4 regions of the Actinoplanes sp. NPDC048988 genome follow, and region 3 is predicted to be linked to each of the others. Evidence: riboswitches for the same ligand, from Rfam matches in the RefSeq annotation. Region 3 holds a riboswitch; each other region holds the start of a gene.

Region 1 (2,194 bases), on a different contig from region 3:
CGGTCCGGGCGGTGGGTGGGGCGGTCGGCGGGGTGACGGCGCTTCTGCTCGGCGCGCTCGGCCTGACCCTGTCGCTGGTCGTCCCGGGTGCGCTGGCCCGCGCGCGCTGGCCCGACCGGGCCCCGGTGGCGGCCGTCCTGCTCTGGCAGTCGATCACCCTGAGCGCCGTGCTGTCCGCCCTCGGCGTGGTCCTCTCGGCGCCGTACGAGGTGACCCGGGCCGCCGGCTCCGGCAAGCCGGTCGCCGCCACCGCGCTGATCGGCGCCCTGGTCGTGGCCGGCGTCATCATCCTGCGGCTCATCGTCTCGCTGGTCCGGGTCACCCGGCGCTCGCGGGTGCGCCGGGCCCGCCACCGCGAGCTCGTCGACCTGCTCGACCGGGCCGAACAGCATCGCGAGCTGGGCCCCGACAACCTGCGCGTGCTCGACGGGGCGCTGCCGCTGGCGTACTGCGTGCCCGGCCGCGAGCCGCGGGTCGTGCTGAGCAACGGCGTGCTCCAGGTGCTCGACCGGGAACAGGTCGACGCGGTCCTCGCCCACGAGCAGACCCATCTGCGCCACCGGCACGAGGTGGTGATGGAGTCGTTCACCGCCTTCTACCGCGCCGTGCCGCAGCCGTTGCGCAGCCGGGCGCCCCTCGACGCCGTACATCTGCTGCTGGAAATGATCTCGGACGACGTGGCCCGGCGGAAGGCCGGCGCCGAGCCGTTGCGGGCCGCCCTCGAGCGGTTGACCGACGCCGTCCCCCTGGCGGAGGACGCGCGGGCCGACCCGACGGGTGACGCGAGGCGCCGGAGGCTGGCCCGGCTGGCCAAGCCGCACACCGTGTCCGTCGGCCTGAACGTGGCCGCCGCGCTCGCCGCCGCTGGTCTGCTGGTATTACCCACCGTGATTCTCGTGGTGCCCTGGCTTGACCGTGCGCTGGACCACTGGCCCCTCTAGTTACTCTGTGTATGCCTTTCGGAGCAAACAGTTTCCCGTACGCGGCGGCTTCAGTTCTCCACATGATCCGGAGTACGGTGGTCCCCGGTTCGGCAGCCCCCCATCGTCCACCCGGCCGATCTGACGGACCACCGCCTAATCGTCGTGTGGGCGAACCGGGGACCCGAGTGGTTGGGGTGAAGCCGCGATGCCTCGCGGCCGGACGCGTCTTCCCGTCCGAACCCGTCAGCTAACCCGGTCGGCGGCTCGAGGGAAGAAAGGACGTCACACCCAACGTGAAACGGATTGGGGCGCGCGGCCGCGCCGCAGTTCTGCGTGGACTCGTCTGCGCACTCGCGACGGTCGGGGTCGTTGTCACCGGACCAGCCGTCGCGCACGCCACACCCTCGCCCTCCACGGTCGAGGCCCAGATCGACAAGCAGTGGAACGACCTCGAGCCGGTCATCGAGCAGTACAACGACGTGCACAACCAGCTGCTCAAGAACCGCGCTCAGCAGAAGAAGCTCGCCGCCCAGCTCAACCCGCTCCAGGTGCAGGTCGACCTGGCGATGGCCCAGGTGCAAGGCCTGGCCGTCGACGCGTACAAGCAGGGTGCGCCGAACGCCCTCGATGCCATGATCATCAGTGGCTCGCCGACCGGGCTGACCGACAAGCTGACCTATCTCGATCAGCTGGCTCGTCATCAGCAGGAGCAGATCAAGGGCGTGGCGGCGCTGCGCGACAAGCTCACCGCCACCAAGTCCGACCTGGATATCGTGACCAAGTCCGTCGCCGCGCGCGACAAGGACCTGTCCACCCGCAAGAAGGCGATCGAAACCAAGATCACCGCGCTGCAGAAACTGCGGATCCAGGCGTACGGCTCGGCGGACGCCTCGGACGGGCCCCTGCGGTTGGGCGCCTGTCCGGTCACGTACACCAATGACAAGGGCGGGCGTGCGGCTCAGCGCGCGTGCGACCTGATCGGCAAGCCGTACGTCTTCGGGTCGGCAGGACCGAACACGTACGACTGCTCCGGTCTGACCCAGGAGGCCTGGGGCAGCGTCGGTGTCCACCTCGACCACTACACGAAAGACCAGTGGAACGAGGGCAAGGCGGTGTCGCGGGACGAGTTGCAACCGGGTGACCTGGTCTTCTTCTTCCCCGGAAGCCTCCATCACGTCGGCCTCTACATCGGCGGCGGCAAGATGGTCCACGCTCCGCACACGGGTGACCACGTGCGGATGGCGGAGATCGACCGGATGCCCATCGCGGGC
Region 2 (2,194 bases), on a different contig from region 3:
CGGGAGCATCAGACCCGCGACGAGGGCACCGAAGCCCAGCTTGACGCCGTTGGCGACCACCGGGGACACCAGGGGCGACGCGCCCACACTCATGAACTCCCGATAGCGGAACTCGCGCCCGTACGCGTAACCCCGCAGCGCATTGCTGCGCCGGACGACCCGCGTGTTGTAGGACGCCATGAAGAACGGCGCGAGTGTCCCCCGCAGCGACGGATGCACTCGCTCGCCCCGAACGGTGGCGATGTCGGACTGCCGGCCGAGGTCCGGCTCGGCGGCCCGGTCCGGGCTCAGCGAGTACGGGCCGGCCGCGACCCGCCTTTTCGCCGGATCCCTCTTGACGGTGTCGAGCTGATGGCGCAGCGAGTCGATGGTGCCGCCGCTGACCCCGCCGCGCAGGCTCGTCACCACCATCGCGGTGTCGGTGAGCTCGCCCGCGCCGTCACGGCGAACGGCCTCGCTCAGAACGTGCACCCCGAGGTCGGACGGGATCGAGTCGAACCCGCACGAATGCACTATCCGGGCACCGGTGCCACGGGCCACCTCGTGGTTGTCGTCAATGCTCTGACGTGCGAAAAGAACCTCACCGGTCAGGTCGAGATAGTCGGTTCCGGCCCGGGCGCAGGCGTCCACCAATGGCTTGCCGTATTTCGCGTACGGCCCCACGGTCGTGACGAGAATCCGCGTCGCCCGCGCGAGCCGGGCGACCGCGTCGGCGTCACCGGCGTCCGCGACCAGGATCGGCCATTCGACGCCGAGCCGGCGTTTCACAGCATCGAGTTTGCTTTCGGAGCGGCCGGCCAGCGCGATCCGAAGGCCATCGGGGGAATGTTCGGCCAGATGCCGTGCCACCAGCGCACCGACGAAGCCGGAAGCGCCGTAGACGACGATGTCGTGCTCGGTCATGGTTGCCAATTCTCCAACAAGCTCCACAAATGCGCGCGACACGATAACGTCGATCTCGCCTATTCCTATAAGAATCCGGCGGGTGCCCTTTCGCGGTCGCCGCCGGTCCGTACGGGCGGAACGCCGAATCCTGCCGCTGCCCGGCGGAACACATACTTACGGCATGGAGCGGGGGACCCGAGTTCTTCGGCGCTTTGGCGCGCCTCGGGGTGAAGCCGCGCACGCGCGGCCGGGCACCTCAGCCCGAACCCGACAGCTGACCTCGCAGGCGTGGAGGGTCTTTCGTCATGGCACAAATGTGCAAACCTGCCCGCGTCATGGTGGGCCTGGCCGCCGCAACTGTCACTCTGGCCGCCCCAGCAGCCCCGGCACTCGCTTCACCCCCGGCCGCCGCGCCGGCGCACGCCGTCGCGCTCGCCAAGGGCGGTTCCGTCAACTGGGACGCCATCGCCGAGTGCGAATCCGGCGGCAACTGGGGCATCAACACCGGCAACGGATACTACGGCGGCCTGCAATTCAGCCGCAGCACGTGGCGCTCCCACGGCGGACACCGTTTCGCTCGCACCGCCGACCAGGCATCCCGCGCGGAACAAATCCAAATCGCCGAGCTGGTCCGCCGTTCCCAGGGCCTGGGCGCGTGGCCGACTTGTGGCCGAAAGGCCTTCTCTACCCGCCAATATCGCAGTACAAACACGGTCACTCGCAAATCCACCGTCAAGGCTCCATCCACAGCGTCATCCACAGGCCGCTACTACGTGGTGCGCGCCGGCGACACCCTTGCTTCAATCGCCGCCAAGGCAAACGTGGAAGGCGGCTGGCGAGCCCTATACCGCCTGAATCGCGCCGCTTTGAACAGCCCGCATCGCATCTTCCCGGGTCAGCCTCTGGCGCTGTAATAGCTGCTCCCGGCGCCGGCGAATGCCTGATCGCCGGCGCCGGGATCACGACCGCGGAGTCTGGAATTCCGGCTGGTCGAGAACCCGCAGCCACGTGCCGTCGGGCTGGCGGCGCACCACCTGGGCTCGGGCGCCCGAGCCATCTCGCGGAGGTGTGGAGGTCAGGGCCAGCTCGCCGCTCAGCAGGGTGGGCAGCGGCTCCTCGGGCTCGACGGTGGGCATGTGTGGCAGGGCCTCCTCCCACATGCGCTGGATGGCGGCGCGGCCGACGGTCTGGCGTCCGGGCGGGTACGCCATCACGGCATCCTCCTCGTACAGCAGGGCGAGGCCTTCGGCGTCTTTGGCGTTGGCACGCTCGACGAACAGGCGGGTCAGGTCTTCGGGGCGCTGGGCCT
Region 3 (2,194 bases):
GTCCGGGTCGAAGCCGCGATCGCCGTTCTGCGACAGGCTCATGGTGATCAGGGACTGCGGGAACCGGGGCAGCAGCGCGTTGGTCTCCTGGGACGTGCTCACGGCCGCGCCGTCGCTCGCGGTGGCCGTCCAGGTGTAGGTCTGGCCCCACTTGAGCGCCCCGGCCGGCACGGTCCAACTGCGTGACGACCGGGTGCCGGACTGGGCCACGGCCGTGCCGGCCGCGTTCGTGACGGTGAACGCGTACGTGGTGGCGTTCGGGCCACCGTCGGGATCGTTGCCGGTGACCATCAGCTCCGGCGTCAGGGTGGGCACGGTGGCACCGGTGCCGGGGTACTGGGCGTCGATCTGCGGCGCGACGTTGCCGGCGGCGGCGAGCGCGGCGGCGGCCCCGCGGGCGACGATCTTCGGGCTGGTGGACTTCTCGACCTGCCGTTGCGGCCGGCTGGCGGGCGGCAGAGCGCCGACGCCCTTGCCGGGTTTACGCCCCGCTCCCCCGTCGGCCCGGGTGTCGGCGGCGGAGGCCGGCCCGGCCCGCAGCGGCCCCCCGTCGAGCTGCCGCGGGACGGGTTTGGCGGCCACCGTCGGCGGGGATTGGAAGTACGCCTTCAGCGATCCCAGCATCGAGACGACGGACGGCCCGCGTTCCAGCTCGCCGGCCAGGTGGAGCGGGACCGCCCCACTGATGGTCAGCGACATCGACGCGAACAAGCCCAGAATTCGTCGTCCGGCGGCCATGGCACTCCGTCCCCGATCGTCATGGCCGCGTTCTGCGCGCCGTGCACAGTGGAGCCGCTTGATCGACTGCCCGGCTAGTGTTCGGGCCGGGCCCGTACTGTTCGGAACGATCTCGAACAGGCCGAACGACCAGCGCCGTCGGCCAAAAAATCATGTGCGCTATTTCACCGAGTCGGATAAGCGCACCGTAGTCAGACAGCTACAATCCGTTTCCGAAACTCCGATGGAACCGGCGAAAGGGGGCGGCGCTCAGCATGCCAACTACTGAGGGTCATTCCGCCTTCGTCACGGGAACGGCAGATCGGGGTGTAGCAAGGTGAGGCCGGCCGCACCCATTGGCCGACTCGCGTCGATCCGGCTCACGCCGAGCCCTGCCCGGGCCGATCGCCGCGACCATGAGCGTTCAGAACACCATGAAGGCATCCGGGGCAGGGACGGGGGAACCACCATCGGCTCACGTACGCAGTGGGCCTTGGGGTGAAGCCGCTCCGCGCGGCCGGGCAACCTTCCCGCCCGAACCCGACAGCTAACCTCGCAGGCGTGCCGGAAGGATCTCCCTACCGTGCACGAACAACGTTCGAGCCGGCGCCGCATGGCCGCCGGCACCATCGCCCTGTCGCTGAGCCTGGGCGCCGGGCAACTGGTCGCCGCCTCCAGCGCCACGGCGGCACCGATCTCCACCGCACAGCTCGCGGCCGTGGCCGCGGCGAAGAAACAGGTCTCGATCCGCACCGCGATCAGCGCCCGCACCATCGCCATGGGCCGGTCGACGAGGATCACGGTCTCCTACCGGAACCCCGCCAACGGCGCCGCGGTCAACTCCGGCACGGTGCGGCTCCAGGCGTACCGCAACGGCAAGTGGGTCACCTGGTTCGCGAAGAAGCTCACCAGTAAGGGCACCGTCGCCTTCACCCCCGCGCCGAAGGTCACCGGCTACTTCCGCACCGTCTACAGCGGCAACAGCGCCTTCGCCGCACGCACCGGCGGAAAACTCAAGGTGACCGTCGTCCGCGTCTCCTCGGGCCGGAGCGCGAAGATCCTGGCCGAGGCGAAGAGGCACGTCGGCAAGCTTTACCTGTACGGCGCGGCCGGCCCCAACCGGTTCGACTGCTCCGGCTACACGATGTACGTCTACCGCAAGTCGGTCGGCGTCAAGCTGCCGCACAAGGCCAACTCCCAGCAGCGGTACGGCCGGGCGATCAGCAAGGGCGCCAAGCAGCCCGGTGACCTGCTCATCTCGCGCCGAGGCTCGTACGGCTACCACGCCGCCGTCTACGCCGGAAACGGGTACATGTACGACTCGCCCCACACCGGCGCCCGGATCAGCAAGCGCAAGATCTTCAACGCCAACTACGTGGTCCGCCGCCTGGCCTGACCGCCACTCCCGCGGCCGGCGTCAATGGGGATGCCGGCCGCGGGAGCGGTTCAGGCGCTCGGAAACAGTGCCGCCAGCGCC
Region 4 (2,194 bases), on a different contig from region 3:
GGGCCACTACCCTCGGCTTGGTCTCGTCGATGACCCGGGGGAGATAGTGCTCGTCGACCTCCAGTACCGCGAACGGCGTCTGGCCGGCCTTGGCCAGCGCCGACGTGTGCCCGGTGGGCATGTTGGCGCCGAAGGAGTTGGTGGCGACCGGCCCCAGGACGCCGAGCGCGGCCGCCGCCAGCCTGGTCGTCGTGGTCTTGCCGTTGGTACCGGAGACGAGCGCGATCGCGCGTCCGGTCGCCAAGTGGCTCAGCAGCTCAGGATCGATCTTCAGACCGATCCAGCCGCCGATGACCGAGCCGTCGCCGCGTCCCGCGGCCCTGGAGAGCGCCGCCGCGGTCTTCGACACGGAGGTCGCGACCTTGGCGCGCAGGGGCATCTTCCCGTCCGTCACGGCGACGAGGGTACCGGAACGCGATGTCACGTCGAGTTGTCGACGCTGCCGGCTGTTCGGGGGAGCGGGTTTCGCCCGGTAGGGACGATTACGACGGCGGAAGAGTGAATATCGGGTGGCCGTCACCCGGCCGGTGACGAGCAATTATGTGTTCTGATTCACCCGTAACCTTCGACGAACTGTATTTGGCTGATCACGAGCGGTGCTGGCAAAAGTTATGGGCTGGTCACAAATCGGACAGCCCTTCATGTGCCAACTACTCTCGGTTACTGAACCGATTCTGCCGCTCGGGCCGAATCTCGGGTACCAAGGTTGGGCCGACAGCAACCCGCTGGAAGCTTGCGCCGCCCGGTTCACGCCGAGCCCTGCCCCGGGCCAGGCAGCGCGACCACGAGCACCATGTACGACCACAAAGGCATACGGGGGCAGGGACGGGGGACCCAAATAGCGGTCTCCTCCGCGCCACCCGCTCCGGTGGCGGCCACGGAGAGACCTTGGGGTGAAGCCGCCTCCCAGCGGCCGGGCAAGCCTTCCCGCCCGAACCCGACAGCTAACCTCGCAGGCGTGCCGGAGGGATATCTCTACCGTGCACGAACACAGTTCGAGCCGTGGCCGCCGCATGTCCGCCGGTGCCGGCAAACTCGCGCTGTCTCTGGGTCTCTGCCTCTGCGCCGGCCAGCTGGTCTCCACGCCGGCCGCGCACGCCGCAACCCCCGCCCCCGTCGTGGCGCAGGTCGCCACCGCGAAGGCCGCGGCGAAGGTCAAGCCCATGGTCCGCACCAGCGTCAGCACGCGAACGCTCGCGTGGGGCGCCAAGGTCAAGGTGACCGCCCGCTACATCAACCCCACGAACGGCAAGGCCGTCACCTCCGGAACGGTCCGCCTTCAGGCGCTCCGCAACGGCAAGTGGCAGAACTGGGCCGCCGGCAAGGTGAACAAGAACGGCTCGGTCGCCCTGTGGGCCCAGCCCAAGGTCACCGGCACGCTCCGCATGGTCTACCTGGGCACCTCGACGTTCGCCCCGCAGGTCGGCGGCCGTCAGTCGATCAAGGTCGTCGCCAGCGGCGCCAAGATCCTCGCCGAGGCCCAGGCCCACACCGGCGCGCTGTACAAGTTCGGCGCCTCCGGTCCGAGCCGTTTCGACTGCTCGGGCTTCACGAAGTACGTGTACAAGAAGGCCGCCGGCAAGAACCTGGCCCACAAGGCCAACTCGCAGCAGGCGGTCGGCCGCTCGGTCTCGAAGGGCGCCAAGAAGGCGGGCGACCTGATCGTCTTCCGTAACGGCTCCTACGGCTACCACGCGGCCATCTACGCCGGCAACGGCTACATGTACGACTCGCCGCACACCGGCGCCCGCGTCTCGAAGCGCAAGATGTTCAGCACGAACTACGTGGTGCGCCGCCTCGTCTGACGGCACACGACAGTCCCTCAGCGGGGCGCGACCGGTTTCGGTCGCGCCCCTCTGTCGTTTCCCGGGCGCATTCCGGGCGGTTCTCCCGCGCTTCCTTCAGAGATACGGAACTGACGAAGAGCCCCCGCCGCAGGGACGGCCCAGGCCTGCCCTCACGCCCTCTGCCCCAGTTCCGGCCGGTGCGTTCCCTCACGCAGGCCGCTCCGCGGCCCTCCACCCAGGGCGGATCCGAAGTCGCTCCCCTCCGGCCCCTGACAATCCCGCCCACCTGAGCCGCCCTCCCGTACTCCCGCGATGAGGCACCGACCCCCTTCGCCGCCTTCACCAGCACCGCCTGGGCCTCGTGGCGACCTCCTCGCCCCGCCTCGGCCCCGCCACCCCGCGCCTGT

What was found. Region 3 has a riboswitch for cyclic di-AMP ahead of ACGFJ7_RS28530 (NlpC/P60 family protein). Riboswitches for the same ligand answer to the same signal wherever they lie in the genome.
Region 1: linked by a shared signal. The riboswitch ahead of ACGFJ7_RS33125 (NlpC/P60 family protein) and the one ahead of ACGFJ7_RS28530 (NlpC/P60 family protein) in region 3 are both predicted to bind cyclic di-AMP.
Region 2: linked by a shared signal. The riboswitch ahead of ACGFJ7_RS43040 (transglycosylase family protein) and the one ahead of ACGFJ7_RS28530 (NlpC/P60 family protein) in region 3 are both predicted to bind cyclic di-AMP.
Region 4: linked by a shared signal. The riboswitch ahead of ACGFJ7_RS24690 (NlpC/P60 family protein) and the one ahead of ACGFJ7_RS28530 (NlpC/P60 family protein) in region 3 are both predicted to bind cyclic di-AMP.

What each region holds. Positions count from the first base shown of each region.
Region 1 covers NZ_JBICTW010000013.1:257,397-259,590, reverse strand. The annotation lists gene ACGFJ7_RS33130 (M56 family metallopeptidase) at 1-941, shown strand, start outside; cyclic di-AMP (ydaO/yuaA leader) riboswitch at 1,064-1,201, shown strand; gene ACGFJ7_RS33125 (NlpC/P60 family protein) at 1,217-2,194, shown strand, end outside.
Region 2 covers NZ_JBICTW010000024.1:70,273-72,466, reverse strand. The annotation lists gene ACGFJ7_RS43045 (saccharopine dehydrogenase family protein) at 1-903, opposite strand, end outside; cyclic di-AMP (ydaO/yuaA leader) riboswitch at 1,015-1,186, shown strand; gene ACGFJ7_RS43040 (transglycosylase family protein) at 1,191-1,799, shown strand; gene ACGFJ7_RS43035 (nuclear transport factor 2 family protein) at 1,845-2,194, opposite strand, start outside.
Region 3 covers NZ_JBICTW010000010.1:183,658-185,851, reverse strand. The annotation lists gene ACGFJ7_RS28535 (LamG-like jellyroll fold domain-containing protein) at 1-738, opposite strand, end outside; cyclic di-AMP (ydaO/yuaA leader) riboswitch at 1,147-1,293, shown strand; gene ACGFJ7_RS28530 (NlpC/P60 family protein) at 1,301-2,113, shown strand; gene ACGFJ7_RS28525 (MsnO8 family LLM class oxidoreductase) at 2,164-2,194, opposite strand, start outside.
Region 4 covers NZ_JBICTW010000008.1:18,235-20,428, forward strand. The annotation lists gene ACGFJ7_RS24685 (MurT ligase domain-containing protein) at 1-379, opposite strand, end outside; cyclic di-AMP (ydaO/yuaA leader) riboswitch at 789-974, shown strand; gene ACGFJ7_RS24690 (NlpC/P60 family protein) at 1,014-1,805, shown strand.